Regions from separate parts of the Sporosarcina sp. resist genome, predicted to be linked through region 2. Evidence: riboswitches for the same ligand, from Rfam matches in the RefSeq annotation. Region 2 holds a riboswitch; each other region holds the start of a gene.
What was found. Region 2 has a riboswitch for preQ1 ahead of queC (7-cyano-7-deazaguanine synthase QueC). Riboswitches for the same ligand answer to the same signal wherever they lie in the genome.
Positions count from the first base shown of each region.

Region 1 (10,636 bases), 2.5 Mb from region 2:
GCTCTTACCAATATAACGTAAGTTGCCACCTGTCACTGAAAGCAATGCCGTTAAAAATAATACCGCTAATGAAGTCCACACAACAATTTGTATACCATATTTCTTTTTCACCATCATACACTCCCTTTCATCAGCCGTGTGAGATAAGCGATGGCCCGACTAGAACGCTCCACACCATTGCCTACCAAGTCGATGATATAGGAGAAACAGTAACCAATACTCAGTGCCGCTATAACAATTGCAAGAATCGACCAGAAAGTAGTATAATCATTTTTCGATTTTGTAACCAATGCCCCATACCACCTTTACATACCTTGGATTTTTCGGATCTGCTTCGATTTTCTCACGAATTTTACGAATATGAACTGCGACAATATTTTCAGCATTGTACGCCGCCTCGTTCCAAACCCGTTCATAGATTTCACTGATAGAAAACACACGTCCTGCATTCTTCATCAGTAATTCTGTGATTTTGTATTCGATAGGAGTCAGCTTTACTACATCACCATCGACGGTTATTTCCTTCGCCTCTTCATCAAGAACAAGTCCGTCGATTTCTACTTTTTTCTGACCGTCATATGTACCAAATTGAATATATCGACGTAATTGAGACTTCACACGTGCCATCAATTCCATTGGATGGAACGGTTTGGTCACATAGTCATCGGCTCCCACAGACAAACCGTGAATTTTATCTGAATCCTCCGCTTTTGCACTTAACATGATAATCGGGATATTGCGCACTTCCCGAATTTTGAATGTCGCCGTAATACCATCCATATTCGGCATCATAATGTCGAGAATGAGAAGATGGACGTCGTTCGACTCCAATAACTCGATCGCCTCTTTGCCATCCGCCGCCTTTAGTACGTCGTATCCTTCATTTTTTAAATAAATTTCAATCCCGTCACGGATATCCTGATCGTCATCCGCTACCAACACCGTGAACTTCGCCATCTTCCGCACCTCGCTTTTCTTAACTCTATGATACCAATTGTACCCGCCAAATCTTAACATTTACCAATTGTAATTATGAAGAAAGTCTTAAGATGTGTTTTTAGCTTAACTTTCTTTACCAGAAAAAATATGATTGTTAAACTTTCATATTTGAATGAATGCCAATATCGCCTAAGTAACGTAGAGGATATATTATCCATTTGATATACTAGATGGAAGGGGGCGAGTTCATGAAAGAACGATTTTTCTGGGTGGCGCTAAGTTTAATCGGCATAAGCTGGATGTTGAATTCCATTTATGCTTACTCAAAGCAACTCGATGAGCCCATATTCTTGGACCACTATATCGATGCGGAGTATCAGGATGATTTTTATATGACATTTTATTATTTAACGAACAAAAATAACTCATCAGTTGTCTCATCTGTTTCTACCGGCGAACTAATCGGTTATCCAGAAGACTCTTATTTTTTCGATGAACAAGTTCAAAACAACCAGGTATTCAATCACCATGTTTTACGTAGTACCAACGTGAGGTTTAACTTTGACCCAACCACTCATACAGAAAATTATTCTTTTACAGAAATAGATGTCTCATTTTCTGCTGGAAATAGGATAACTGTTCCTATTGGTATCGTGACGATTCGACCGCGTGTAATTGAAGAATCCCCTCTCGAACAAGTAAGTTCAAGTGGGGATGGCTATCATTATCGGGCTCTAGAACCACTGACAATCGAAATGATTAAAAGCTCATTTCAAGACGTTTTGCAGGATAATTTCTTTATTAAAATAAATTCGTCCTCCACTCCTTCACTACCTGAACGAACCTATGAAAAGTTTCTTGACCAAGAATGGAGCAGGTTACCCGGACTAGATTTGCAAAATATACAATTCCCACTGAACTTAAAGAAAAGTAAAAGAATAAGTGTCTACAGCCAGTTCGCCGCAGACTTTAAAGCTGTGTTAGATGTGAACATCTATATTTCGGGAACAACCGAGTCAGGTAAGCCTTTTTCTACAGTAGGCGGTCTTATTGTGCGTCCTTATTTGGAACAAAAAGATGTCAATGCAATTATCAAGGAGAAAACAAAGGGGGATACCAATGGATAAAGCATTAAGGTATATGTTCTGGGGGTATCTTTTCATTTTTTTCCGGGTCCATATTGGTTTTGATTGGCTAGCTGACCCTGTCGGATATTATTTGATTTACTCCGGATGCTTCATGCTTATCGATAAATATCCTCATGCAAAAAAAGCAGGAATCGTAGCTGGACTAGGCATAGTCATTTCTTTCCCGGCAATTTTCGTTAATCTTTCTGCGCATTATCTCGGTATTTGGGAAGTCTATTCACTTGCTTTACTCGTCCTAAAACTGATTGTCGCCTATTTTCTTTTCGCTGTTCTAAAAAGTATTGTCAATGACTATGCTAATCAAGCATTGATAAACCAGACGAAAAGTGTCTATACATTTTATATAGCTATCCACTTATCCGTGCTTATGCTCATGTCATTTTCCATGAATATAGCTGAGGACCAATGGATCACACTTACATTCATGCTGACAATGGGCGCCTTAGTTATGGATATCATGTTTCTTCTACTACTTGCAGCCATTCGGCAAGCACAACCGCGACAGACAGCTCACGACTATTCGGTATGAAAACAGTGGAAATTGGGAGGGATAAGATGTTTAAAAACCAATCAGGTCAAGTAAGGGCTGGCTGGCTTATTTTACTAACCTTTATAGCCATGCTAATTGTTCAACAGTTATTCTCACTTCCTGGGATTCTTTTATTGATGTTCACTGAAGCACCTTTTAGTGAGGGATTTAGTTATCTCGATATGCAAACTGCTTTCGATTCACACCCTTGGATTTCCCTTTTAATGCAAGGCGGTGGTACAGTCGGTGGAATAGTGATTACTTTTTTACTATGGCGTTTTATAAATAAGGGTTCCATGAAAGAGCTCGGCTTTAGAGGTTCGTTGAAAGACTTATGGTTTGGACTGTTTCTTGGTGCATTATCGATTATCTTTATTTTTATTGTATTGATGGCGACCGGCAATGTGACACTCCTTAATTCATTGTCAAACCCTCATTTCTCAATATTTACGATTACTTTTCTAGTTCTATTTATTCTTGTCGGAATCTTTGAAGAGATGTTCTTTAGAGGATATGTCATGTCCACCATGGCAAGTAGGGGAAATAAAAAGTGGGTTATCTACGTAGCATCCGCTTTAATTTTCAGCATCGCCCATGGTGCAAATCCAAATGTAAGTCTTTTAGGATTAATGAATATTGCACTGGTCGGGCTTTTATTCGCTTATATGTTTGACGCCACAAAAAGTTTGTGGCTGCCGATTGGTTATCATATTACGTGGAACTACTTCCAAGGGAATATTTTTGGATTTGCGGTAAGCGGTACAGCACCAAATGGCATCTATAGCGTTGAACTAGCCGAGGGACATGATTGGCTGACTGGTGGTGCATTCGGCCTAGAAGGTGGAATCCTAGCAACGATGCTAATCTTGGTCGGTTTTATCGCTACAAAGCTTTATTCCAAATCGAAAAATCAAAAAAATACAGGAAGCCTTTAAAGCTTCCTGTATTTTGAATTTCAAAAACAAAAAGACTGTTCAAACCTTCACTTTCCTACCACTCAACGTCAACACAAGAATTCCACCAAGCAACATCGCAATACCCATCCACGACGTTCCTGTCAGTCGTTCACCTACAACAATCACACTCAATATAGCAGCAGTAAGTGGTTCAGCAAGTGACAGGGTGACTGCTGACGATGAAGGTATCCGTTTCAATCCGGCAGAAAACAGGATATATGCCACACTGGTTGTGACGATCCCAAGATACAACACAACAGAAATTCCACGCCCCGTCATAAGCCCTTCCGTTTCGAATAAAAACAAGAATGGCATGAGCATTATCGCACTCATCGAAAAGATAACCGCAACAGCAGGCACAGGATCTACCTTGTCTAGTACGTCTTTATTGACAAGTGTATAAAAGGCAAACAACAATCCAGCCCCAAGTGACATCGCGATTCCCACTGGATTTACAACGATTCCATCTTTATTTAAAAAGAGCAGTGCACAGCCTATAATTGCAAGTGCTGTCGCCATGATCCACACCCGAGTCGGACGGCGTTTTGCTAGTAACCATTCAATGATTCCAGAAAAAACTGGAGCACTTCCGATTGTGACGACCGTGCCTATAGCAACCCCCGTTAATCTGACAGAAGAAAAAAATAAATACTGAAAAATGGCCATCGAAATAGCTGCATACAGGGTAGATCTCCAAGGCCAATTTCGAAAATCGATTTTACGCATAATGAGCAAAATAACTAGTAACGAAAAACCCCCTATAGCAAGCCTCGATGCCCCAACTGCCAACGGATGAATCGTTTGCGGCATGAATGTTTGGGCTGTGCCAGTCGTCCCCCAAAGTATCGCACCTACCAGCACGACTAGATATGAAATACGTTGTGACAAAGTGATCCCCCCTTACTCTCTCTACAGTAGAAGATACCACATAAATCAAATTTTCCAATACCTTAATTCTACTTAATTGAATCCACAAGTGATTATACGAACCTAGCTAAACCGGTGAGATACAACATCTATCTTCATAACTTTTGCTTCACCAGTTCTTTAAACCTCTCCGAATCATCTACTCGAATAGCTACTTGATCATAGAATTTCTTTACCCCCATCAACAGTGTCGCTTCTACTGGATATTTCAACTTTAATAGGACACTCGGGTACACTTTCTCAAAATCACGTGCAATAAAATCAATCGTATTCTTCGAAAATTTTTGTTCCAATACATCAGGGTCTTCTATTATCTCCTCAATATCTTCCCATCGAATTTCCATACGCTTCATCAAACCTAGAGAAACATACATACTTTCATGCTCTATCTGCAAAGGATTGAAGCGTAGTGCTTGAATATCACCTAAAAATAACAGGACTGAGTAGATGTTTATCACTAGCAGAATAAGCGATAAAATAAATGATTTGTCATGCAACCACCAGTGAATACCGATTGTTTCAATCACAATTGCATGGATCATCATCACTTGAAAGGCGATTAAACTTGATTTTTTGTAGAGTGTGAACGTATTGTCTTTTTCTTGCGGTTTCTTTTTCCAAATACAAAAAGCATAATAAAACATGAGCATTTCCGAACAAATCACTTGAATAATCGGATGCTTTCTTACCTTTTCGTCCACTGCATGAGAGAAAGAAAATAAAAGTGGTAAAGGGCTTTTCTTCACCGTTTGAATGATTTCGGGTAAATATTTAAAAAGAGTTACTAACAACAGAACTTCAAGTAAAACGAGTGCACCTTCTATTACAAAACCTGCTAACGTAATCGTCTTAAAAGGAGCTAAATACTCCATCGGAATCATAAAGCGTGCAACCATAAGGCCCCCAGCCATCAACACAATGAGATACTTCCAACTCATTTTACGTTGCCAAGCTAAAAATAAAACGGGTGCCACAATGGTTAAATCAAGGATGGAACCTAGCACGACACCATTCGTTTTTGTAGGCAACAGGTTAAGCCCAAAGGAAGAGCGGTATAAAGCAAAATTAGAAGCCAAAACAAGTAATAATAAGATTAGCCATACAATATGGATTGATTCCCTTTTATATACCATGTTATCCACCTCACTTTTTTTGAGTTATAATGTTTTCCAACTTTTGAAATATACGATGTAACTCCTGAATATCCTTCATTCCTAACTTTTCCTAACTTTTCCTACTACTTTTCGTTAATCGTTTGCTCAATTTATGTAAGTTTTTCGAAATAGGCTATCCTTCTTAATTGATCGAGTTTTATTTTCAATTCCCTACGATTTTCTTTATTGATTTTTCTCAGGTCTGTTTAATAATTGGCTTACAGTACTTGACGTAATTCGTAACCTTGTCGTTAGCTCACTTGTTTTACAGATGCCTATTTTCAATCACATCTTGGTATTCGGAATCTGATTGCAATCCATCTCTTCTACGTTTAATAATCTCTTTCATATTGTTAGATAACCTAGAATCCATTACAACACCTTCTTTCGTTCCGATTAACAGTTAATTAGTATTAACCATAAATACAACTTAACATAATGTCAATAATTGTTATTAATATAAACTAAAAATCTGTATACAAAAAAGCCCGAAATGCATGTAGCATCCCGGGCAATAAATTTCTTATATAAAACGCACAACTTCATCTAAAGGCAAGCGGGAAGACCCGTATGCCGGGGCAGCGGCCTTTCCTAAGGCAATCAGTACAATTGGGAATTGATCACTAGGAAGGTCGAATCTCTCAGCAAATTTCACTTTATCAAAGCCACCTATTGTTGAAGTATCATAGCCTTTTTCTTTGGCAATCAACAGCAATTGCATAGAAACTAGCCCTGCATCGAAAGAAGCGATATTCATTCTTGCCTCTCTTGGAATAGTTGGATAGACCGCATTCGTACTGGCAATCGTACGATCTTTAATCGACTCATCCATATGACCTTCTGCAACATTTTGTGTATAGATTTGCTCCACCTTTTTATACGCATCGATATTACCTAAGACAGCGATAACGGCAGATGAATCCCCCACCTGGACTTGATTGTTAGCAATTACTTGCAGTTCTTTCTTCACCTCGGGGTCTTGGATAACTATAAAACTCCAAGATTGCAGGTTACTAGATGAAGGAGCTATTGTTGCCAGCTTCAGCATTTCTGCAATTTCCTCTTTTGCGATTGTAGCGTTCGGATCGAACACTCTTACCGATTTTCTGTCCTTCATTACACTATATAAATGTGAGTTCAATGTTGTAGTCATTGTATTGCCTCCCTTTCTAAAACTTACTAATAGTAAGTACCTGCATTCAACTTACCATTAGTAAGTTTGTTATGTCAACCCTAACGATACATGTTAAGATAGATGAAAGATAAAGCAGAATGGAGGTTCGACTAGTGAATCAACCGAAAAATTGTGGGAATTCATCACATGTCTGCAACAACTTTCACGATACAATTGAATTTATTGGTAAGAGATGGATGGGGGTAATTATTTATACACTAATGTCCGGACCCAAGCGTTTTCATGAAATCACTGAAGGTATTCCAGGGATATCAGATCGACTTTTAACAGAACGGTTGAATGAATTAATCAAAGAAGGCCTCGTTACAAAAAAACAACTTGAGCCTTCTTCTACTATAGTTGGATATGAGCTAACGGACAGCGGGATGGAATTAAAAGAAGTTATTACTGCCATACGGAACTGGATGGCAAAGCGAACAAACCTTTAGATCAGAAAGGTTAGAGAATTCATTAAACTCCCAAAGAAGAGCTATTTCCCCTAGAGGTTGATAGCTCTTTTCCCTTGCCCTAATTAACCACATTCATCTTTCCTACACTTTTCTCAATCATTTATATCCAGCTATTCCATGGCTGCAACAAGACTTCGAACATCGATATTTATCCTATCCAAATTCTTACTTCTTCATTTTTCACATGTATTGACATGTACGAATCAAAAACACTATGATACACTGGATTGCAGGCTTTTTAACACGTGGTTCGTCAACCATCCCACGCTAAAAAAACTAGGAGGAAATGAATAATGAAAATAAAAACAATGGCCATTAGCGGGATTATCGCCGCTTTATATGTAGCTGTTTCCCTATTAATAGCACCATTAGCATACTCAGCCATCCAATTTAGAATCCCTGAGATGTTCAACCATCTTGTCGTGTTCAATAAAAAGCTCATATTTGGAATTGTGCTTGGTGTATTTGTGACAAACTTATTTTCCCCACTTGGTATGTATGACTTATTTTTTGGGGTAAGCCAATCAATCCTAGCCCTTTCAATTACGATTTTCTCTGCTAAATTCATATCTGGAATATTCAAGCGAATGGTCTTCAACACGCTTGTTTTCACCTTTACAATGTTCATCATTGCTTTCGAGTTGAATCTAGCATTAGAACTGCCTTTCCTACTTACCTGGTTAACAGTCGCAATAGGTGAATTCGTCGTTATGGCTATCGGGATTCCGATTATGATGATTTTAAATAAACGTTTGAAATTCGAAAAACTTATTTAACATAACCCATCCCCTCCATTTCACTGTTAGCGATTGAAATAGAGGGATTTTTTAAGGAGATGGATCGATGTACATAACAATCCAAGAAACCGCTGAACATCTAGGTATGCCTGTCGAACAAGTAGAAAAGTACGTGCGGGAAGGTCGCATCCGTTCCGTCCATGATGGTGAAAAATTCCTTATTAACAAAGATCAGTTTGGACTCTATTTAGAACAGCTCGAAATGTTAAAACACCAAATCGATGAATGGCGGAACGAACCTATTCCACCCGATCGTGACATTAAAGATGAAGATTGAAAAACAAAGATGAAGATTGAAAAACCGGTTGAAAATCTACGGATTTTCAGCCGGTTTTGTTTTATTTAAGATAGGGTATCGTTCCGTTAAAGGTATGGAAATCGCTATAAGAGAAAATACTAAATACATCGATTGGTTGCTTTCAATATGCTTTGCTAGTATAGTAAGAAGCTGTTTCCAAATTACCAGCTCCACGAGGGGGAATTATGAAGAAAATTTCAAATGTCTTTTACATCACAATTGGTCTGATTATTTTGACCGTCGGATATGGCGCGTTTGCACCTGAAAGTTTTGAGGCTGTTACAACGAATGTCCGAAACTTTGTTGCGTCGTCTTTCGGTTGGTACTATATGCTGCTCATGTCATTTATGTTAGCGCTCAGTTTCTTTTTCATCGTCAGTCCATACGGAAAAATCCGGCTTGGAAAAGATACGGACCGTCCGCAGTTTTCAACAGTTACATGGGTTGCCATGCTGTTTTCCGCCGGGATGGGTATCGGCCTAGTCTTTTATGGTGCCGCTGAACCATTATCACACTTTGCAATCAGTCCTGCTTCGGAAGATCCAAATACGGATGCTGCTTTCAAAGAAGCCTTACGTCAATCTTTCTTTCACTGGGGGATTCACATATGGGCCATGTACGGAGTCATTGCGCTATCTTTAGCCTTCTTCCAGTTCCGCAAAGGGGAACCGGGATTAATTTCAGCAACATTGAAGCCGATATTCGGTGAAAAAATGGTTGGACCATGGGGTACTCTCGTCGATGTACTCGCCGTTTTCGCAACAGCATTCGGCGTTGCTACATCACTCGGCTTCGGCGCTGTTCAAATTAATGCAGGCCTAAACTACTTATTTGGTGTTGAGATCAATATCTTTTCACAATTTGTCATCATCGCAATCGTCACGGTCCTGTTCGTTGCATCTGCATGGTCAGGATTAAGTAAGGGCATAAAATATTTATCGAATACAAATTTAGTCCTTGCTCTTGCACTGCTTGGATTTATCGTCGTTCTTGGACCGACATTACTCATTTTCAATATGTTCACTGATTCATTTGGCGGCTACTTTTCAAACCTTGTCCAAATGAGTTTCGGTACAGCACCATTGGACTCTACCGACCGGAAATGGCTTGACGACTGGACAATATTCTACTGGGCATGGTGGATTTCATGGGCACCGTTTGTCAGTATGTTCATTGCCCGTGTTTCAAAAGGCCGTACAATCAGGGAGTTCATGATTGGCGTACTTGCTGCACCTACTTTGCTGGTTACATTCTGGTTCTCAGCGTTTGGAACGACAGCGATTGATATCCAGAAAAAAGGGCTTGTCGACTTGACGCAATCCAGTACAGAACTGACGATTTTCGAAATGTTCAATGTTATGCCAATGTCGTTCATGATATCAGTCTTCGCAATTTTATTGATTGTATCGTTCTTCGTTACTTCAGCCGATTCAGCAACATTTGTCCTTGGCATGCAGTCAACGAATGGTTCGTTGACACCGCCGAATAATGTGAAGCTCATTTGGGGCGTTATCCAATCGACAATTGCGCTCATTTTGCTATCTGTCAACGGCCTCACCGCTTTGCAAAACACGATCATCATCGCTGCATTGCCCTTCTCTTTCGTCATGCTGCTCATGGTTGTCGCGTTGCTCAAAGCGTTGAAAGCCGAATTAAAGTTGATGAAATTAAAATAATAACTAGAAAAAGCGATTCCATAAATGGAATCGCTTTTTCTTAACTATTAACAAGAACCTTTTCACGTTTTCCAATCATTTGAAGGAAGTCTCCGACCATTGCGCTTGCCGTTGGGTACATACCTGCACCCGGACCGACAAGTGTTAAGGCACCGAGATAGTCAGTTTCAACGATGATTGCGTTGTCCACACCTTCGACACCATATAGCGAATGATGAGTTCCGATAAGTACCGGGCCAACACTTCCGTGCAATGTCCCCTTTTCGTCAATCAAAATATCAGCGACATGCCGATAACGAAGCTTAACCTTAGATGCATCCGCCACATCTTCAATAGTAATCTTGTCGATTCCAACAACCGAAACGTCTTGCCAATTTGGTTGCGTACCGAATGCAAGTGCACTCAAAATCATCAGTTTCCGAAAGGCATCTTTGCCACTTATATCGTCCGTCGGATCCGCTTCCGCATAGCCAAGCGTCTGTGCTTCGTGAAGCGCGGCTTTAAATGGAATTCCCTCTTCCCGCATCTTCGTTAAGATGAAGTTGGAAGTGCCATTCAAAATACCTCT
Region 1 is NZ_CP060287.1:4,755,816-4,766,451, forward strand. It holds gene H7992_RS22825 (sensor histidine kinase) at 1-111, opposite strand, end outside; gene H7992_RS22830 (response regulator transcription factor) at 268-957, opposite strand; gene H7992_RS22835 (hypothetical protein) at 1,188-2,066, shown strand; gene H7992_RS22840 (hypothetical protein) at 2,059-2,616, shown strand; gene H7992_RS22845 (CPBP family intramembrane glutamic endopeptidase) at 2,643-3,551, shown strand; gene H7992_RS22850 (DMT family transporter) at 3,591-4,460, opposite strand; gene H7992_RS22855 (beta-carotene 15,15'-monooxygenase) at 4,595-5,632, opposite strand; gene H7992_RS22860 (nitroreductase family protein) at 6,177-6,806, opposite strand; gene H7992_RS22865 (winged helix-turn-helix transcriptional regulator) at 6,941-7,276, shown strand; PreQ1 riboswitch class I at 7,537-7,583, shown strand; gene H7992_RS22870 (QueT transporter family protein) at 7,591-8,073, shown strand; gene H7992_RS22875 (excisionase family DNA-binding protein) at 8,141-8,371, shown strand; gene H7992_RS22880 (BCCT family transporter) at 8,578-10,068, shown strand; gene H7992_RS22885 (homoserine dehydrogenase) at 10,109-10,636, opposite strand, start outside.
Region 1: it holds a riboswitch for preQ1, as region 2 does, so the genes downstream of both, H7992_RS22870 (QueT transporter family protein) here and queC (7-cyano-7-deazaguanine synthase QueC) in region 2, are expected to answer to the same signal.

Region 2 (10,636 bases):
CATTTTCAAGTACTGACATTTCATTAAACAAACGGATATTTTGAAATGTCCTCGAAATCCCTTTTTTTGAAACGTCATGCGGCTTTAATCCGTTTATTTTTTCATTTTCAAGGAGGATTATGCCCGACGTTGGCTGATAAATACCGGTTATCATATTAAAAAATGTTGTTTTTCCAGCACCATTCGGTCCAATAACTGCTGTAATTGAGTTTTTCTCTACTGTCATTGATACATCTTGATTTGCTGTTAGACCGCCAAATTTTTTTGTTATATTTCGAACTTCTAAAATAGACAATTACTGCACCCCCTTCTGCTACAGCTTCTCATTTTCCGATTGTTCCTGCGTTGTTACTAACTTAGCTTTCCTATTTACTCCTTGTAAATCCTTTTCGATAAATATACGGTTTTTTGCTGGCAAGAGTCCCTTTGGTCTATATAAAGCAAAGAGGATTAATAGAGCTCCAAATATGAAACGTTGCATTTTAGCTGGTGATAATGCATATGGAATCGAAATTATCCCCGACAAGCTTAGTTGATTTAACCAATTTGTCATTTCCGTCAATACTTGGAGATTCAGAATCGTCATAACGGCCGCCCCAAGAATAACGCCCGGGACACTTCCCATACCACCCAAAACCACCATTACTAATATCGTAATTGACTCAAGTAGTGTAAAGCTTGTAGGGTCTACAAATGCTTGTTTAGCAGCAAAGACGACACCCATCATCCCTGAGAAGGTAGCACCAATCGCAAACGCCATTAGTTTTGTCCGAACTAAAGGTACACCCATAGCTTGAGCAGCTATTTCATTTTCCCTAACAGCCTTCCACGAACGCCCTATTTTGGAGTGTTCAAAACGACGAACTGTAAAGATCGTGAAAAATAGGAGAACAAGTACAATGTAATAAAATTGGCTAGGATATAGGAAATCGATCCCAAATAATCTAGGTGGAGTTACGGAAGAAATTCCCATTGCACCGTTTGTTATATTAATGGGGCGATCTAGATTATTAAATATAATTCTAATGATCTCTCCAAAACCTAACGTAACAATAGCTAGATAATCTCCCTTAACCCGGAGAACTGGAATTCCAAGTAGAATTCCAAACAACGCAGCTACCAATCCACCTATGATAATAAATAGCCAAAAGCTTTCTCCCGATAAAGGGAAAGTTCCAAATGGCATAAAATTAGATGCTTGCGCTGTAGCAAAAATACCATATGTGTATGCCCCAACTGCGAAAAATGCTACAAAACCCAAATCAAGAAGCCCAGCCATACCAACTACAATATTTAATCCTAAAGCCATAGCAATATAGATACCAACAAGTGTCGAAACTTCCATGTAAGATTGATAAGCATCACCATTACTAGCTGTGAACGGCAGTAAAAACACTAGTACAAAACCCGCTATCAACCATTTTGTGAGATTAGTAAACTTTGTAAAATATAGTAGTAATAACGAAGTTAATAGAAGTAGAAAGGCGGCAACTGACTTCTGTGCCGTATATAAACTTAGTGATGTAACTCCGATGTAAATTAGAAGAAAGATTCCATGCGCAAGTTTGTTTTGTTCATATTTTTTCCATAGAGTTTTCAATCTTCTCACCTACACTTTCTCAGTGACCGGTTTGCCTAATAAGCCCTCCGGTTTAAAAAGTAACACGATGATCAATATCGCAAACGCAAACACATCTTTGTATTCGGCACCAAATACTCCACCAGTTAAAAGTGTTAAATTAGCAGATGCAAACATTTCTAATACCCCAAGTAGTAAACCGCCAATCATTGCGCCACGAATATTTCCTATGCCCCCTATTACTGCCGCGGTAAATGCCTTCAACCCAAGAATAAATCCAATATAAGGATCTATGGTTCCGTATTGTACAGCAAATAATACCCCCGTTGCGCCCCCAAGAGCAGATCCTACAAAAAAGGTTATTGAAATAACTTTATTCACATTTACTGTCATCAAGGAAGCTGTTTCTCGATCTTGTGCAACAGCCCGCATCGCCATTCCCCATCTTGTCCTATTCACAAATATATCTAGAGCAATCATCATAATTACCGCTGTAACTAACACAATAATAAATGATGTTTTTATAGATGCATCATTAAAAATGGAACTTATGGAAGAAGTTTTAATCAAAACTTGTTCTGTAAAAAGACTAGGTCCCGTTACAATGTAGTTTCCTTTTGTTAATTCTGCTATGAATCTTACAATATCTTGTAATAAAAATGAAATGCCAATCGCTGTAATAAGCGGGATTAATCTAGGTGCATTGCGTAATGGTCTATATGCCAATCTTTCAATACCCATCCCCAAAAAACCTGTAAGGAAAGCAGTTACAATGAGTACAATAATTAGCATAACAATGGCAGGTAGCGCCGCCCCCCATCCAGTGCCTGTCATAAAGATTAATAGGGCTGTCCCAATAAAAGCACCTGTCATAAAGATTTCCCCGTGTGCAAAGTTAATTAATTCTAATATCCCATAAACCATTGTGTACCCTAAAGCAATTACAGCATACACAGTTCCTAGGGCAAGGCCATCAATCAAGACTTGCGGGATCGTTTGTATTATTTCGTTCAGCATAAGCTACCTCCTTGTCCAAGGTGTATAAAAGAAAGCGCAAGGCGCCGCACAGCTCCGACAGACATAAGCCGGTCTGACTTATGACCGAGGAGCTGGCGCCTGGAGCTAGACAGTCAAAATGAATCGTACCCTTCCAAGCTACTTAATTTTCGACTTCACCTTCTAATTGCGGTGGATAACTAGCTTCTTTATAATTAAAAATAAATACTTTTGCATACTTATTGTCGCCAATGTCATCAAAGCTTACTGTTGTCAACACACCTTGATAATCTTTTATTCCACGAACAGCATCTCTTACTTGCTCGCGTGTCGGCAATTTATTATTATTTGCTGTAATTGCATTCTCGATACCTTTTAATACCACTCCCATAGTGTCATAGCCGTATACTGAGTATGCTTCTGCATCACGATTGTTAATTTCTTTGTACCTTTCCATAAACTCTTTTCCAGCTTCTGATTCAGCAGGATCTCCTGCTAGAGTAGTAATGTACGTATTTTTAATTGCATCTCCAGCAATTTCAACGAGTGTAGAAGAATCTAATCCGTCTCCACCCATAATCGGGATATCAATACCTTTTTCTCTCGCTTGTTTTATTAATAGCCCGCCTTCTGCGTAGATTCCCCCGAAGTATACTAGATCTGGTTTCTTAGAAAGGATTTGGTTTAGAACTCCATTAAAATCTTTCTCTCCAAGCGTAATCCCTTCAAACCCAAGAATTTCAGCTCCTGCATCTTCAGCACCTTTTTCGAAGGCTTTCGCAAGCCCCGTACCGTATGCTGTTTTATCTTGAACGATAAAGATTTTCTTTGCTTTTAAAGTGTTAACTGCATAATCAGCCCCTGCTGGACCTTGAGAATCATCTCGAGCAACAATACGATTCACTGTTTTTAATCCTCTATCTGTAACTTCAGTTGCTGAGTTGGCTGGTGAAACCATTGGAATACTGTATTTTTCATATACTTCTGAAGATGGGATAGCAACACCTGAGTTGAAGTGACCGACAACTGCGAATATAGATTTATCTGCACCTATTAATTGAGCATTGGCCACCCCTTTTTTGGGATCGGCTTGGTCATCGAAAGGGACGAGTTGCAACTCAAATCCTAATTCTTTAAACTTTTCCTTTTGGTCGTCTAATGCAAGCTGTGCACCTAGCTTAATTACTTCTCCAATTGCGGCACTACCTCCTGATAGTGGTGTCTGAGTAGCGATTTTAATAATCGGTAAATCTTTTCCCCCAGTCGTTTTGGGCTTTGAACCACAGCCCACTAACATACCTACCACCAAAACTCCCGCTAACAATAAAGCTAAAGATTTTTTGACCTTCATGTTGACCCCCCATTCTTCTTAATTGAAGTACAAGCCTTTGTATATGTATATTGATTAGAAACAAGAATTAGGACAGATTATTCATTTTTATTTTCAGGAATTTAGTTCCAGTTAAGCACAATAATGAGAAATCCACAAAAGAATGTTTGTTTTGTGCCATATTCAATAAAAAAACCTCTCCCCAGTTCAACCAGTGAACCGAGAGAAGTCTATGATTTAAGCTGCCTACGGCAAATGTTAACTAAAGTTGGATGCAAGTCCAAGATATCCCGTTATTTTTACGGACGCGTAATGAATCTGTAATCAAATTGCTGTTGTACTTGCATATTCAGTTCTCTACTATTAAACGTATAGGCATTGACCAGTCAATGATTAATAGAAAAGGTGGCTGAAATACATAATGAGAAAAATTGCATGTTCACTACTTTTAGCAGGCACTTTAGTATTCGGAATGGCAAATAGCGATGTAGAAGCGAGCACGCATACAGTTAAAAATGGGGAGTCACTATGGAACATTTCAAAATCAAGCAAGGTATCCATAACCAATCTAAAAAAATGGAATAACTTAACGTCAGATTCACTCTATCCAAATCAAATCTTACAAACATCAGCTAAGAAAACCAATTCAGCGTCTAACGGCATTTCAGCAAAAAAGGGAACCTTTAAGACAAAATCCAATGTCAATGTGCGTTCCGCTGCTGGTACAACAAATAAGGTTGTTGCTAAGGTAAAAAAAGGGACGACGTTAACTGTTTCACAGCAAAAAAAGTTGGGGAACGATGTTTGGTTTCACGTAAAAGTTAACAAAACATCCGGATGGATACTTAGTTCTCTTTTAACAAGTGCAAACAAATCAACTTCCAAATCATCCACTGCTTCTCAAAACGTTGTTGATCAGGCAATGAAGCTAAGGTTTATACCCTACCTATTTGGCGGGACGACAAAAAACGGCTTTGACTGTAGTGGTTTCGTACAATATGCTTTCAAACAATCAGGGAAAAAAATCTCACGCACCACGCTTAGTCAATTTGCGCAATCGAAGAAAGTAACCTCGCCCAAACCAGGTGATTTGGTCTTTTTCAAAAATACATATCGTAAAGGCATTTCACACGTCGGCATTTACATTGGCAATAATAAGTTCGTGCATGCTGGGGGCAAGCAGTCGCAAGTAACAAGCTTAAGTAACAGCTACTGGAAATCAAAATTTGATAGTTTTAAACGGCTGTAAAAAGAAACCCTGACTCGTAAAACCAATGGAATCCGTTATGAATGCGATTATTCTAACAGCCGTATTATCTGCAGGTAACTCTGGCATGTATACGTCCACTCGCGTTCTTTGGGACTTGGCGCACGAAATAAAAGAGCTTCCAAATCGTACAAAATGGTTCCTGCTTGGTCCATTATTGGTGCTATTTCTATGTATTTTCATTATTTTAGATCAAAACTTTCAAGCTTTCATGGGTAGCGGAATTGATTGGAATAGCGTAGTCATTCCCTACGTCGGTTTACTATTGTTCTTAATCGTTTGGCTAGTCTATAAAGTAGAACACAAATCAAAATTGATTCCATTGAAAGACTGTGATTTTGAAAACAAATACCCATAAGTAAAACAGCTGAAAGAAAAGGAAATCCTTTTCTTTCAGCTGTTTTTTCCTTTTTGTAAAGAACCCCAACTTTCAGCTTGCCATTGTCTCAATGTCTCCTGTTATTTTGCGTTTCATTTCTGGAATTTGAGATTGATTTCTACGATTTCAGCACGGCTACCGATTCTAAGAGGGGGGCCCCATGTACCAAAACCAGAAGTTACGATTGAGTGTAGCTGACCTTTCATTATGTGGCCATAATGATTTTCAAAAATCCATCGAGTAATTAGATTAGCTGGAAATAGTTGACCTCTATGCGTATGTCCCGATAACAGTAAATCGATGCCACTGTCACTTGCCTCGTCAAATTCAACGGGCTGGTGGTCCATCATAATCATTGGTTTGTTTTGGTCTAAGTCGGCAACTAATGCAGTTGTTGTAATCCTACTCTTTGCCGCCAGATCTTTTCGACCAATGATGTAAAAGTCATCGGAAACGAGTGCTGTTTCGTCTGCTAGTACATGGATGCCGATTTTATCCATTTCGATAACTAATTGATCAACATCATTGCCATAATAATCATGATTCCCAGGTACTGCGTAAACGCCAAGTGGTGCATGAAGTTTCCCTAATATTTTCCCCATCTCTTTATCCAGGTATGGAGCAATGTAGTCATCGATAATATCACCAGGAATTAAGATTAGATCGGGGCGTGATACCTCAATTTCGGCAACTAAACGTTCCAAATGCTTTTCACCGACAATGCTTCCGAGATGAAGATCGGATACAACGACAAGTTTTAACTCTTTTTCTGTAGCTGGTTTATCAATAGCTACCTCATACGTTGTGACAACGGGACTCCAAGCATTGTACGAACCGTAGATAAGCACAACAACAAAGAATAATATCGTCCCTAATCCGATTTGAAAAATCCATTTCTTTTTCAATAAGCAGATCGCGAGATTGATCAAAGGTAATAATAGTAAACTATAGCCAAAAATCACGAGCCAAAATCCGCCGATGAATTGGATAGGTACCCATGACCAAAACCGTCCGATGAAAAAGGACAAACTAAGTAAGATCATGAGCATTATATAGGTTTTCTTGAAGGCAGCAAATTGCGTTGTTTTCAGCCATACCCAGCCATTGTATCCGATATAAAAACATAACAGTAAATAGATCACTAAGACGAGCAAAATTAATAAAATAGTTGTAAATGACATCTGTTGTTTCCCTCACTTTATCACATCAATTACCGAACAAAGTTAGAGAGTAATGGTAACCGTAAAAATTGTTCCCTTCCCCTTCTCGCTTTGTATAGTTTTTTTAGCCATGAAGATCAATGATTATTTTTGCGATAGATAAACCTAGTCCGCCACGGTATTCACCTAAAAAAAGTACCTAAGTAACATCCAAAGATGCAACCAGGGTACTTTACTTTTAACTATTCTATCGTATTATTGTTCGCCGCTCAATTTAACAAGAATCTTCGCTTGCGTTTTGTCATTCGTTAACGCATCAAAACCTTTTTCAACAAGCTCTTCAAGCTCAATACGGCTCGTAATAATTTCTTTAGGGTTAATTTCGCCAGAATCCATCATATCAATTGTTTTCTGGAATACTGCAGGCTCATAAGCTAGTGTTGATGTAATTTTAATACCGGAAGCCGTTAAATCCATTGGTGAGAAGGAAACTGGTTTCGGGAATATAGATACAATAACAACCGTCCCCCTCGTTTTTGTGATTTTAATTGCCTGGTTCAACGTAATTTCTACGCCAGCTACCTCGAACGAGACATCAAAGCCTTCAGGTTCAATCTCTTTTCCAACTTCCAAAGGATTCACTTTACCTGAGTTGAACACATGTGTAGCTCCTACTGCCAACGCCTTTTCCAAGCGCTCTTCAGACAAGTCAAATACAACAATTTTGTTAGCACCCTGTGCTTTTGCAGCAATGATTGTCAATAATCCAATCGGGCCAGCACCAAATACAGCAACCGTTTGACCAGCTTGCAATCCGCCTTCTTTCACGGCCTGTACAGTAACTGCCATCGGTTCTACAAGTGCGCCTTCTTCAAGAGATAAACCTTTCGGAAGTGCATAAACGTTTTTCTCAGATACGACTGCAAAGTCTGCAAATCCACCGTCAGAACCTAGTCCAACAAACGTGAAGCCATCATATATATCATACTCAGACGATTTAGTGCCATATGTAATCAACGGATTGATAACGACACGATCCCCTGCTTTAAAGCGTGTCACATCAGAACCAACTTCCTCAACAATACCTGAAAACTCATGCCCTAACGTTAGTGGCGCTTCCTGGTTTGTCAATGGATCCGGACCATTTCCTGGAATTAATACTGGGCCTTCATGGTATTCATGCAAGTCACTGCCGCAAATACCAGTCCATGCCACTCGTATTTTTACATCATTTGCAAGAACTTCTTTCACTTCACGCTCTTCAACACGAATATCATTGGCTTTATACCATACTGCTGCTCTCATTGATAATTCATCTCCTTAAGTTGTTTGCATAGTTATCATACACCTAATTAAACAATTCATTAAACGATAGACTTATAATACGCGGATTGTATTATAAGAATTGTGTGCGCAACTGTTTCCAAACCCCTCTTCTAATCCCTTCCATCACCTATTTATGTTATCATTAACGTTGTTCAAAAAAAGAGGTTCGAAAACTCCCTCTCTAAAAAACTAAGGAGATGTTTTATAGTGAAAAATGAAAAAGCGGTTGTCGTCTTTAGCGGCGGCCAAGATAGTACGACATGCCTGTTTTGGGCATTGAAAAATTTCCGTGAAGTTGCTACGGTGACGTTTGACTATGGTCAGCGCCATTCGGAGGAAATCGAGTGTGCTAGAAAAATTGCAGATGAGCTTGGGGTATCGTTTAAAGTACTGGATATGAATTTGATCAACCAACTGTCAGCAAATGCCTTGACGCGAGATGATATTGAAGTGAATGAAGTAGAAGGTGAATTGCCGTCGACTTTCGTTCCAGGCAGGAATCATTTATTCCTGTCATTTGCCGCGGTCTATGCAGATGCGATTGGTGCTCGGCACTTAATTACGGGTGTCAGTGAAACGGATTTTAGCGGTTATCCTGATTGCCGTGACAATTTTATAAAATCGTTGAATGTGACACTGAATTTAGCTATGGACGGGCGGTTTGTCATCCATACGCCTTTGATGTGGCTCGATAAGTCCGAAGTTTGGGCTTTGTCTGACGAACTTGGTGCGTTCGACTTTGTGCAGAACAAGACACTTACTTGCTACAACGGAGTTCCGAGTACAGGCTGCGGGAAATGTCCTGCCTGTGTGTTACGGAATGACGGTCTCGCTACCTATTTATCTAAAAAGTCTGTAGGTGTCTCTGAATGATGCAGCAATTTTATCCGCAAGTTCAGCATTCATATCGTTTTGAATTAAACAAAGACATGCATTTTTCTGCGGCACATTTCATTCCAAGCGAAGATGCTGGAAAATGCCAAGTAATGCACGGTCATACGTATTACTTAAACATAACAATTGGAGGAAATGAACTGGATTCAATCGGTTTCCTGATTGATTTCAAGGAACTCAAAAACCTCATTCATGATAAATACGATCATTCTGTGTTGAATGATCATCCTGAATTTAAGAACAATTTCCCGACGACCGAGAAATTGGCAGAACAGGTTTGCAAATCAATCCAGGAAGTTCTTCTAACTAGAAACAACAAGCCTGTCTGCCTTCAAGTCATAGTCCGAGAAACGCCGACTAGCTATGTCATCTATCGTCCTGAACAGGAGGTAGTCCTATGAAGATTCCTGTTATGGAAGTATTCGGTCCGACTATTCAAGGCGAAGGAATGGTCATGGGGTTAAAGACGATGTTTGTTCGAACAGCTGGATGTGATTATTCTTGTTCTTGGTGCGATTCCAGTTTTACTTGGGACGGTTCGGGAAAAAGCACTTCGAAACAGCCGGCAGAAATCATAGATGAACTTAAAGCAATAGGCGGACAGTCATTTTCACATGTCACAATTTCAGGTGGGAACCCTGCCCTTCATAAAGGAATTGGGGAACTTGTCGATTTGTGCCACGAACAAGGTTGGAAGGTCGCAGTTGAAACGCAAGCTTCTTTTTGGCAGGATTGGTTATTGAAAATTGATGACATCACGCTTTCCCCAAAACCACCAAGTTCAGGGATGGTGACGGATTTCAGTAAACTGGATACGTTCATGGAGAAACTGATTGAAACGACTGCTACTTTGAAAGTCGTCATTTTCGATGAAAAGGATTTCAAGTTTTCGGAAGAGGTCCATCTGCGATATCCGGCGTTTCCTTTCTTTCTACAGACAGGAAATGACGATACGACGACAACTGACGATGCACTTCTCGTTTCGACATTGTTACAACGATATGAGTGGTTAATTGATTTAACAGTCCACTCCCCTATAATGAATGATGCCAAAGTGTTGCCACAATTGCATACTCTGCTATGGGGGAATAAACGCGGCGTCTGATAAGACTTATTCATTTCTCTGTGATCAGTATTGCATCTCTATTTTTGACATATAAAGATGATTTAATAAAGAACCAAGCGTCGGAATTGTTCTAATCCGACACTTGGTTCTTTTACTTGTGAAATTCACTATAAATCGATGAAGGCAGTTTTCTAAATTGATCGGTTTGTAAAGGCAATAAACCTAATAAAAGGTCCTCTTTTGTTCCCTTCCAATCTTCCATTCTCCCCATTGAAATCACTTCAACTATTACTTTTACAACAGATTGAGCCGACACGTTGTCATTTTCCACATCTAAATTTCCTCACTATTAGCCACAATATTAACGAAAAGATCCCAACATTAAAATGGTTACCAAATTTGCGATATGTTAAAATTCTATGATAAAATAAAATCATTCAAAGAAGAAACTATAAGAGCATGCTCTTATAATCAAATATTTGAAGTGAAAGTAGACCGTTAACACGTATAATCATTACCAATAAAGTTAATCTTCAATCAGAGGGGGGTTCTTCATCCCCCACTGATTGTTTAAAGAACTTAGGCTAAGTGCGCCACGTCCTGTGGCAAAGCCTAAGTAACCAACAGGGAGGAATGAAC
Region 2 is NZ_CP060287.1:2,219,295-2,229,930, reverse strand. It holds gene H7992_RS11015 (ABC transporter ATP-binding protein) at 1-295, opposite strand, end outside; gene H7992_RS11010 (branched-chain amino acid ABC transporter permease) at 314-1,600, opposite strand; gene H7992_RS11005 (branched-chain amino acid ABC transporter permease) at 1,610-2,596, opposite strand; gene H7992_RS11000 (branched-chain amino acid ABC transporter substrate-binding protein) at 2,739-3,926, opposite strand; gene H7992_RS10995 (C40 family peptidase) at 4,327-5,154, shown strand; partial or broken gene H7992_RS10990 (hypothetical protein) at 5,186-5,530, shown strand; gene H7992_RS10985 (metallophosphoesterase) at 5,644-6,732, opposite strand; gene H7992_RS10980 (2,3-butanediol dehydrogenase) at 6,967-8,016, opposite strand; PreQ1 riboswitch class I at 8,193-8,236, shown strand; gene queC (7-cyano-7-deazaguanine synthase QueC) at 8,245-8,910, shown strand; gene queD (6-carboxytetrahydropterin synthase QueD) at 8,907-9,332, shown strand; gene queE (7-carboxy-7-deazaguanine synthase QueE) at 9,329-10,036, shown strand; gene H7992_RS10960 (hypothetical protein) at 10,149-10,328, opposite strand.

Region 3 (10,636 bases), 410 kb from region 2:
GGGAGATACATTCGTTAATGGTGCTTATGTGGAAATTGAAGTGGCAAAAGGTAAAACATCAATGAAAACGAAATTCATATAATGGCGAACGGACTTTCATTTCAATACGCCGCATAATCTGTTATTCTTAAAGTAAAGCTTAAGACGGGAGAGTGAATGAAATGGCTGGACCAGCACTTAAGAAACTACACTCCCACCGCGCAATTCATGAAGGCGGACTTTCAGGGGCAGTTAGTAAGACAGAGGGCATGATGGAATTTCTTCAACAGGGTGATCTTGCGTTGGCGAACCAGGCGGCTGATGATTTAATTGAATACTGGAAGACACGTGTTATCAGTCACGCGGATGCCGAAGAACAAGGGTTTTACGGAGAAGTTGCCGAACGGAATCCTGATCTGAAGGACACTGTTGTTCAATTGACACGAGACCATGATTTGCTACGGATTATCGTGAAGGATATTGAACAACTGCGTGAGGACGAAAATCTGAGTCCTGCTGTACTTCATAGGTTTCATGCATTAATCGTCGTCAATGAAATACATAGCCGCGATGAAGAACGCATGCTTTTTGAAAACTAATACTACTTTAAGCGCCATTAACCGGTGCTTTTTTCTTTGATATATAGTTAGGAGATGGTCCAAATCGAAAAAGCTTTATCAATATTGACAACATATTTTGGGTATCCTTCTTTTAGGACAGGTCAGGAGCAAGTTATCCGGGGCGTTATGAGCTATCAGGATACACTTTGCGTTATGCCAACGGGGGGCGGGAAGTCTGTCTGTTACCAAGTGCCCGCACTCGTGATGGATGGCACCGTTCTTGTTATTTCACCACTTATTTCACTGATGAAAGACCAAGTCGATGCACTCCACCAAGTAGGGATTCCCGCAGCGTACATCAATAGTTCACTTTCATCAGAGGAATACTTTGAAACAATGGAGAGAGCCGTGTTGGGCGAGTATCAGCTTCTTTACGTCGCCCCTGAACGTCTTGACTCACCGTCTTTCAAAAATCAGTTGCGGCGGATGACAATTCCGATGGTCGCTATTGACGAAGCACATTGTATTTCGCAATGGGGTCACGATTTCCGTCCAAGTTACCGCAATATAAGCAGTATTGTTTCTCTATTTGATAAAAAGCCGGTTCTCCTTGCACTAACAGCTACTGCCACACCAGCTGTCCGGGAAGATATTTGCCGTCAGCTTGGAATTAGTGAAAATAATACGGTTATGACAGGATTTGAGCGGGCAAACCTCACTTTTTCGGTCGTCAAAGGGCAAGACCGTGAAAAATTTGTAAAAGAATACGTCCGTAAAAATGAAGGAGAAGCGGGCATTATTTACGCTGCTACACGAAAAGCGGTTGATCATGTGCACGACATTCTTCAAAAAAGTGGAGTGTCTGTTGCGAAATATCATGCTGGACTTGGAGATATTGAACGTCAGTCTGGACAAGACCGTTTTTTGAATGATGAGGCGTCAGTCATGGTTGCGACAAATGCATTCGGCATGGGAATTGATAAATCCAATATCCGCTATGTTATTCATTACCAGATGCCGAAAAATATGGAGAGCTATTATCAGGAGGCAGGGCGTGCAGGACGTGATGGGCTTGACAGTGCTTGTACTGTGCTATTTTCATCACAGGATGTACAAACCCAGCGTTTCTTGATTGATCAATCACAAGACCCAAGCAGAATTCCGGCAGAGCTTGAAAAATTGCAGTCAATGATTGACTATTGCCATACAGAAACATGCCTTCAGAAATTCATTATTTTGTATTTCGGAGAGACAGATGTGAAGGACTGCGGTCGCTGTGCAAATTGTACCGACACACGTGAAAGTACGGATGTGACTGAAGACGTTCAAAAAGTATTGTCATGTGTCATTCGAATGGGACAACGGTTTGGCAAGGCGATGATTGCACAAGTATTAACAGGATCTCGGAACAAGAAGGTGATTGAATTCGGTTTCGATAAATTAACGACATACGGTTTAATGAAAGGGCGTAGCGCAAAAGATATATCTGATTTCATCGAGTTCATCATTTCAGAAAGTTATCTTGGCGTGGAGAATGGGCAGTTTCCAACCATTTACGTCAGTGAACAAGGGAAAGATGTGCTGACAGGTAAAGTGACAGTCAATCGAAAAGTGACTGTTATTACAATGCAAGTTGCGAATGATGATCCACTATTCGACCAGCTTCGTGCACTACGTATGAAACTGGCTCAAGAAGCGGGTGTACCGCCGTTCGTCGTCTTTTCAGATAAAACGTTGCGTGATATGGCGGCAAGAATGCCTGTTACAAATGATGATTTCCTCGAAGTAAATGGTGTTGGTCTTGCGAAATTGGAAAGATACGGGGAAGCATTCATGGAAGAAATCAAGACTTTTCAAATGCAAAACGCATAAAAACCATCCGGACAATGAACAGTCCGGATGGTTTTTTGTTATCAAATTATCTATTATCAACTTTTTCCGGATACATATCGTGATTCATCATCCGGTGTTCCGCCATTTGTACATATTTTGTTTCGGGTTTGCCATAGTTGCAATAAGGATCGATTGACAAGCCGCCACGCGGCGTAAATTTCCCCCATACTTCGATATAACGCGGTTCAATTAGTTTGATTATGTCATTCATAATAATATTGACGCAGTCTTCATGAAAGTCGCCATGATTTCGGAAACTGAATAGATATAATTTGAGTGCTTTACTCTCCACAAGTTTTTTATCCGGCACAAAACTGATATACATCGTCGCGAAATCGGGTTGCCCTGTCATCGGACAAAGTGATGTAAACTCCGGACAGTTGAATTTAACAAAGTAATCGCGATCCACATGCATATTGTCGACAGCCTCTAAAACATCGGGGTTGTACTCGTACACGTATTTCGTGTTTTGATTGCCGAGCAAAGTTAAGTCGGTCAATGTTGCTTCATCTCTTCCAGCCAATTAAAAAAACCTCCCGTATATTTTGTCAGGGAGGTCCATAGGCGCCGGGAAAACGGCCATATCGAATGCACATGGCGTAAATTCCGTCATCCATAGTTTTTTATAGAGGGTCGCTATGAACCTCTCCCGAACAGGGTATTCATTTCGTATCTGACATTATAGGACGTGCGATGATTTGTCAATAGATCCTTTTTTCTTCAAGCCAATCAAGGCATATAAAGCGACAGCGAGGAGGATGAATCCTGTCAGCATGAAAGCGCCTCGGTACTCCAAGTCCAAGAATCCAATCAAGCTTGAACCTGCAACGACACCAATCGAGAAGAACGCGTAAAAGTAACCATATGCTTTCCCGCGAAATTCAGGAGATGAAGAATCGATTAGCAGCGAGTTGATGGATGGGAAGAGGAAAGCGAATCCAGCCCCATAAATACACATTGCAATATATAAGTAATTCAATTCCTCAACTTGACTCAGGAACAGCATACTTAATCCCATAAGTGTTATTCCGAATGCAAGTGTCACAACTGGCCGTACACGGTCAAAAACTCGATTGATGGGCAATAAGAAGATGAGAATAGCGACGACGCCAAATGTGCTTAGTAACAACCCCGTTGTTTTGGTATCAAATCCAAGTGATTCAACTTTTAGCGGCAACACAAGGGCAAGTACACCTTGTGAGAACATTAAGAAGAATGCTCCCGCGAATGCTCTGACCATCCCCGGATGTTGGAAAAGATATCTGACACGGAAACTGTCAGCTCCTTTTGAAGGCTGTTTTCGTACATATGTAAACGATCGGAGAACAAAGAATGCAAGTATTGCCAGTAGCATCATGATGCTGCCGTTGACCGCCATAATGAAAGGTGTACTTGTTTTAGCTGCCACAATACCACCATAAGCTGGACCGATAATCGCTGCCAATCCAACGAATGCACCTGAAATTGCAACACTTTTACCTCGTTTAGATTCTTCTGCACGATTTGCCAGGAAAGTGAACGCAGCTGGTACAATTAGCCCTTCCATAAAACCATGGACAAAGCGGACACCGAGCAATGACATTGGTCCATCAACAAACGCGTAGAGGAAGAGAGAGAGTGCCGAAGCAAATAGTCCAAGTACGAGTATGAAAAAAGGTCCTCTTTTGTCAGTCATGAAACCGGAAATGACATTCCCGATAGTATTTGAAAATGAATACATACCAACTGCAAGTCCAACTAAAAATGGTGTAGCACCAAGAGATAATGCAAATGGGCTCATGACAGGCAGTTGCGAAAATAAATCAAAAAACGAGAAGAAAACGATGAGGTAAACAAAACCACGCATAATGAAGCCTCTTTTCAATTAATAGATAACATCCTACCCTATACTTTAGCATTATTTGGACCTAAGGGGAAAAGGAGAGATTGTGAACAAAACATATTCTTTAGCAATTAATGAAAGATAACGATAAGATTAATGAAATATATGAATGGGTAAAGGGGGAAACGGTGAGTGGGCTTTTTTACAAACTTATTTAAAAAACAAGATGATAGCGAAATTGTAAATGAAATTGAAAAGCGATATATTTTCGTTCAACTAGACTTGGAACATTATTCCGAACCGTTTTTTGCGAGGGATTTAGTAAACATGCCCTCTCCCGATTTGAAACAACCTGAATATAGGGGCGTTCACAAATCATTTGCTGCAGGGTTGTCATTAATCCCGCATCTTAAAGCAGATACTTCTATCGAATTGTTCATTCTAACGGATTATTTCGATGTGGAGGAAATCATCAAAGCGGGTATTGCTGTGAAACATGTGCAATCTTCTGTTGATAGGATAATGATGGAAGCAATTATTTGGAAGCGTAACGGTCAGGTGGAAACAATTCCATTTTTGCTGAATCTCCGTCTTGAAGACGAGAGCTCCCGATTGGCTGCAGCATTAATCAGTGTTCAAAAAGAGATACCATTCTATTTTGGGCAGATTGTGAATGAAGTGTTCACAATAGAAAAGCAACTGCTTGTGAACATGCCCGAAGTGGTCCAAGAAGATATGCAAAACACTTTCGCAGAGCTGTATAGTGATGAACCCAGGAAATTCGGACCTTTTGTCGGCCTAGAAAGCGTATCAAATCGAGAAATGACGACTGGAGGATGGGTCATGCATTTTAATAATGAGAAGCTGAAGGAAGAGGAATCAGACTTGTCTTTGATGAAAATTAAAATTCTAAGCTCAGCTTTTGATAAAATTAGTCGTCTAGGTGTCAAAGGTCGGTTTACAGGATGGATTGCAGAAAATGTGGCAGATTCAATCGGAACGGGTTCATACGGTGAGACGACGACGCTTATCTTTACATCATCGGAACCGATGCATGGTAATGAAAAATTGCATAGTGAAATTATGAAATATATGAAGTCGTTAAAAGGGTTTATTCGCGAGGAAGGCGGCTATCCCTTAAAATACGAGGGCCTTCCTGTGCTAAGACAAAATGGCGGTGGCTATGGGTTTGTTGCCATTGATGAAGTTTTTTTTACGAAAGCGGACGAGTTATATAGAAAAATGACCAATAAAGAGATAAACTTATACTATAAATTGCTGAAATTGAATGCAACAGATTGAAAGGGGAAATACGACGATGACAATTAGAGTCGGAATTGCAGGTTACGGAAATTTGGGACGCGGTGTTGAGTCTGCAATCAATCAGAATAAAGATATGGAACTGGTTGGTGTGTTTACAAGGAGAAATCCAGAAGATGTGAAATTACTGAATGGCAATGTATCCGTACATATGATGGATGACATTCATAAATTTACTGATGCAATCGATGTACTCATCCTTTGCGGCGGATCGAAAAATGATTTACCAGAGCAAGGCCCGGCCCTATCAGCTTTATTCAACACGGTGGATAGCTTTGATACACATGCGAAAATTCCAGGTTACTTTGAAGCGGTAGATGCATCGGCTAAACCTAACGGTAAGATTGCCATCATTTCAGTCGGCTGGGATCCAGGTTTGTTCTCCATTAATCGTCTTTATGGCGAAGCGGTCTTATCAGAAGGTGCGACTTACACGTTCTGGGGCAAAGGATTGAGTCAGGGACATTCCGATGCGCTTAGAAGAATTGAAGGCGTAAAAGGTGCTGTCCAATATACAATTCCTGTTCCGGACGCTGTTGACAAAGTGCGTAGCGGTTCATTACCAGAATTGACTACGCGTGAGAAGCATACCCGCGAATGTTATGTAGTCTTAGCAGATGGCGTTGACGGCAACAAAGTGAAAGAAACGATTGTCACGATGCCTGACTACTTTACAGATTACGATACGACAGTGACTTTTATTACTGAAGAAGAATTGAAACAGGATCACTCTGCGATGCCACACGGCGGTTTCGTGATTCGCAGCGGTAAGACAGGGGAAGACAGCGCACAAGTGATGGAGTATTCCTTGAAACTCGACAGCAACCCTGAATTCACATCAAGCGTGCTTGTTGCGTACGCACGCGCAGCTTATAGGTTGCATCAGAACGGTGAGACGGGTGCGAAAACAGTCTTCGACATTGCGCCTGGATTGCTTTCTCCAAAAAGTGCTGCAGATTTACGGAAAGAATTGCTGTAATTGTAGTTGGAAATAGAATTGCATATTGCTTTTTGAATAAACAACGGCAGCGTTACCTCTATAGTTGAGGTAACGCTGTTTTTATGGAGATGTTTTGTTTATTACTATATATTCGGCACTACTTATTTGGAGTTAACAAGGTGGTATATCTTGCAGGGTATAACGAACAAATCTAGCGACTAAGTTGTTTTGGAAGAACATTCCACTTGTTGAGTGCCGACTATATAGTGATTTCGATCAACTCTCTACTTTATTTGATTCTCAATCCTAAATGTTTTGATAATAGTGCACTTTTCGCATATACTACTCATGTACGATTTATTTAGGAGGTCGAAGGAATTGACGAAATTAGATGAAACGTTAGTGATGCTGAAAGAACTTACAGACGCAAAAGGGATTCCTGGTAACGAACGTGAACCCCGTGAAGTTATGAGAAAGTACATAGAGCCATTTGCAGATGATATTGAACAGGATGGTCTTGGTTCATTAATCGCGAAGAAAACTGGCGATGAGAATGGACCCAAAATCATGCTAGCGGGACATCTTGATGAAGTTGGATTCATGATTTCTAAAATTGACGATAAAGGTTTCCTATCATTTCAAACAGTAGGCGGCTGGTGGTCACAAGTAATGCTTGCACAGCGCGTGACAATCGTTACACGCAAAGGGGACACAGTTACAGGTGTTATTGGATCGAAACCACCGCATATCTTATCGCCTGAAGCGCGTAAAAAACCGGTCGATATTAAAGATATGTTCATTGACGTTGGTGCAACTTCGAAAGAAGAAGCAATGAAGTGGGGCATTCTACCTGGAGATATGGTTGTACCGTATTTCGAATTCACAGTGATGAATAATGAAAAATACCTTCTTGCAAAAGCGTGGGACAACCGTATCGGCTGTGCAATTGCGATTGACGTAATGAAAGCGCTTAAAGATGAAAAACATCCAAATATCGTTTTCGGAGTGGGGGCTGCACAAGAAGAAATAGGTCTTCGTGGTGCGCGCACAGCGGCAACGAAAATTCAGCCGGACATCGGATTTGCAGTTGATGTAGGAATCGCTGGCGACACGCCAGGTGTTACGTCCAAAGAAGCTACTGGTAAAATGGGCGATGGTCCACAAATTCTATTATTCGATGCTTCAATGGTATCGCATAAAGGGTTGCGTGAACTTGTTGTTGACACAGCTGAAGAGAATAGCATTCCTTATCAGTTTGAAACGATTCCAGGCGGAGGAACAGATGCAGGTTCAATTCATCTGTCAGGCAATGGCGTACCATCACTTGCAATCTGTATTCCAACACGTTATATTCACTCGCATGCAGGTATCCTGCACCGCGACGATTATGAAAATACAGTGAAACTGATTGTCGCAGTCATTAAGAAATTAGACCGTGACACGGTGAATAAGATTACATTTGAATAATTGAACGATTATTCTGCTCAGGCCAATTAAATGGTCTGGGCAGTTTTTTTATTTGAATAAATCTATAAAAATACACTTGACTTTATAATTATGCATACATATAATCAGAGATACCAATTGAAATAAACGATAGGGGATGAGGGAATGGTGAAGATTGAAATGGATAATGCGAAAATAGTAGAAGGATTGAAAGGGAGAGATTTACTTACCCTGCTTGATTATACACATGAAGAGGTATCGTATTTATTGCATAAAGCAGATGCCATGAAAAAAGATATGGCGGCTGGCAAGATGCCGAATTTATTGGCCGGAAAAACACTGGGGATGATTTTTGAAAAGCATTCAACGCGTACACGTATTTCATTCGAAGTGGGTATGATCCAACTTGGGGGGCATGCAATGTTCATGAATGCACGTGACTTGCAAATCGGCCGTGGGGAGTCCGTTTATGACACAGGTCATGTATTGTCTGAGTACTTGGACGGCGTCATGATCCGTGCGAATTCACATGAAATGGTGAAGGAACTAGCACAACACACTTCGGTTCCAATCATCAATGGTTTGACGGATATTTTCCATCCGTGTCAGGCGCTAGCAGACTTGCTGACAGTTTTGGAAGTGAAAGGTTCATTAGCGGGGCTGAAGTTAGCATATGTAGGAGACGGTAATAATGTAGCGCATTCACTTGTAATTGCTGCGGCACATATGGGTATGCACGTAGCTGTCGCGACGCCAAAAGGGTTCGAATACAATCCGAACCTCTTAGTGAAAGTGAAAGCCATTGCTGTTAAAAATGGCGGAAGTGTCTTTGAAACAACGAATCCAATAGAGGCTGTCGCTGGAGCTGACGTCGTTTATACAGATGTCTGGACGAGTATGGGCCAAGAAGAGGAAGCGGCTGCACGCCTAGAAGCATTCAAAGAGTTTCAAATTAATGACGGATTGGTCGCACATGCGAAAAAAGATTATATGTTCTTGCATTGCTTACCTGCACACCGTGAAGAAGAAGTTGCGACGTCTGTTATTGATGGACCGAATTCTTATGTATTTCAGCAAGCGGGCAATCGACTGCATGCGCAAAAAGCGGTTCTTGCTTCATTGTTGTAATAAAATAAATTAACAAGTCCAGGTTTTGATGTGAGTAGCACGTGGCGGTCATAAGTGCCTCCATGGCGAGCATAAGGAGGAGCTACGTGGCGGTCATAAGTACACCCGTGGTGAGCATAACTAGCCCCATGCCGGTCATAACGTAATCGACAGTCCTGACTACATCAAAAAATGACTTGTAACTAATTGGCAAGTACTCACATCCAACTTCTATAGATTAACAAGTCCAGGTTTTAATGCCTGGGCTTTTTTTGTATATTAAACCTAACTTAATGTTAATAATACTGTACACAATGTTAAGTTTAGTATACATTATGAATAGGAGGTGTCACGATGTTAAAGAATCGGCTGAAAGAATTGCGAGCACGACATGATTTCACACAAATTGAACTGGCAAAACGTGTTGGCGTGACACGACAAACAATTGGCTTCATCGAAAAAGGGGAATTTTCACCGTCCGTGACACTTTCATTGAGATTGGCACGTGCATTGGAATGTGATATTAACGAATTATTTTGGTTAGAAGGGGAGGAATGACAATGAAGAATGATATGAGAATTACGTATCCACTATGGCAAATGGGTGTCATCGTTATAGCAATGCTCCTCACTTGGCTGGTTGGTTTATCTTCTGTTTTCACAGTGGGAGATAGGACCTTTGAGGTTAATGTTCAAGAGGAATGGGGAGTGATTTGGGGAGTTGCGCTGCTTGTTTTCGTTTTCTATTTAGCGTTATTTACTTGGAACGTTGTCAAGCACAATAAACGGATGCCGAATCATAAAATAAATGTTTTCTCATGGAAGCCGCAAGAATATATGGAGGATGACGAACTATTTCAAGAGGTTACGAAACGGGCGACAAAGAAAGTCTATACTTATTTTGTTTGGTCCATCCCCCTTTTTGCTGGTTTGTCTTTAGGACTCCAAGTTGGAACGATTGGTGTGGTAATGGTTCTTTTACTTCTTTCAATGGGGCAATATTTAATTTATTACACAGAAGTCAGGAAATATACGGGGGTAGATGAATGATGTTTGAATATTTTTTAGTGTTTCTAGGTGCTGCCATTCCGTGGTTAGAAATCGCACTTGTCATCCCGCTAGGCATCATTAGAGGGTTGTCCCCGTTTTGGGTTATGATCCTTGCATTCGTTGGTAATATGCTGACGGTGCTGATTCTCATTATTGCATTCCAAAAAGTGAAGGAATGGATGGAGTCAAGGAAAAAGAAGGATGGAAAAGAAGAATCGAAGCGGACTGAGCGGGGGAAACGAATCTGGAATAAATATGGTATGCCTGGACTCGCGTTGCTCGGTCCGGTTTTAATCGGAACACATATTGCGGCGTTTATCGGATTGTTATTTGGGGCAAGTAAAGTGAACACGACAATTTGGATGACGATTAGCATTGCGTTATGGACGCTTGTATTCGGCATTGCGACAGCGATGGGCTTCGATTTCTTCGTGGAAAACCTTTGAATCTAATAATGCAGAAACAAACACGAAAGTTTAAACTTTCGTGTTTGTTTAGTTTGTTTTTTAATTGTTGGATC
Region 3 is NZ_CP060287.1:1,805,271-1,815,906, forward strand. It holds gene H7992_RS09035 (hemerythrin domain-containing protein) at 162-578, shown strand; gene recQ (DNA helicase RecQ) at 633-2,411, shown strand; gene queF (preQ(1) synthase) at 2,458-2,955, opposite strand; PreQ1 riboswitch class I at 3,042-3,085, opposite strand; gene H7992_RS09050 (MFS transporter) at 3,112-4,278, opposite strand; gene H7992_RS09055 (hypothetical protein) at 4,447-5,556, shown strand; gene H7992_RS09060 (diaminopimelate dehydrogenase) at 5,573-6,553, shown strand; gene H7992_RS09065 (M42 family metallopeptidase) at 6,893-7,981, shown strand; gene argF (ornithine carbamoyltransferase) at 8,126-9,088, shown strand; gene H7992_RS09075 (helix-turn-helix transcriptional regulator) at 9,422-9,625, shown strand; gene H7992_RS09080 (hypothetical protein) at 9,628-10,116, shown strand; gene H7992_RS09085 (small multi-drug export protein) at 10,116-10,562, shown strand.
Region 3: it holds a riboswitch for preQ1, as region 2 does, so the genes downstream of both, queF (preQ(1) synthase) here and queC (7-cyano-7-deazaguanine synthase QueC) in region 2, are expected to answer to the same signal.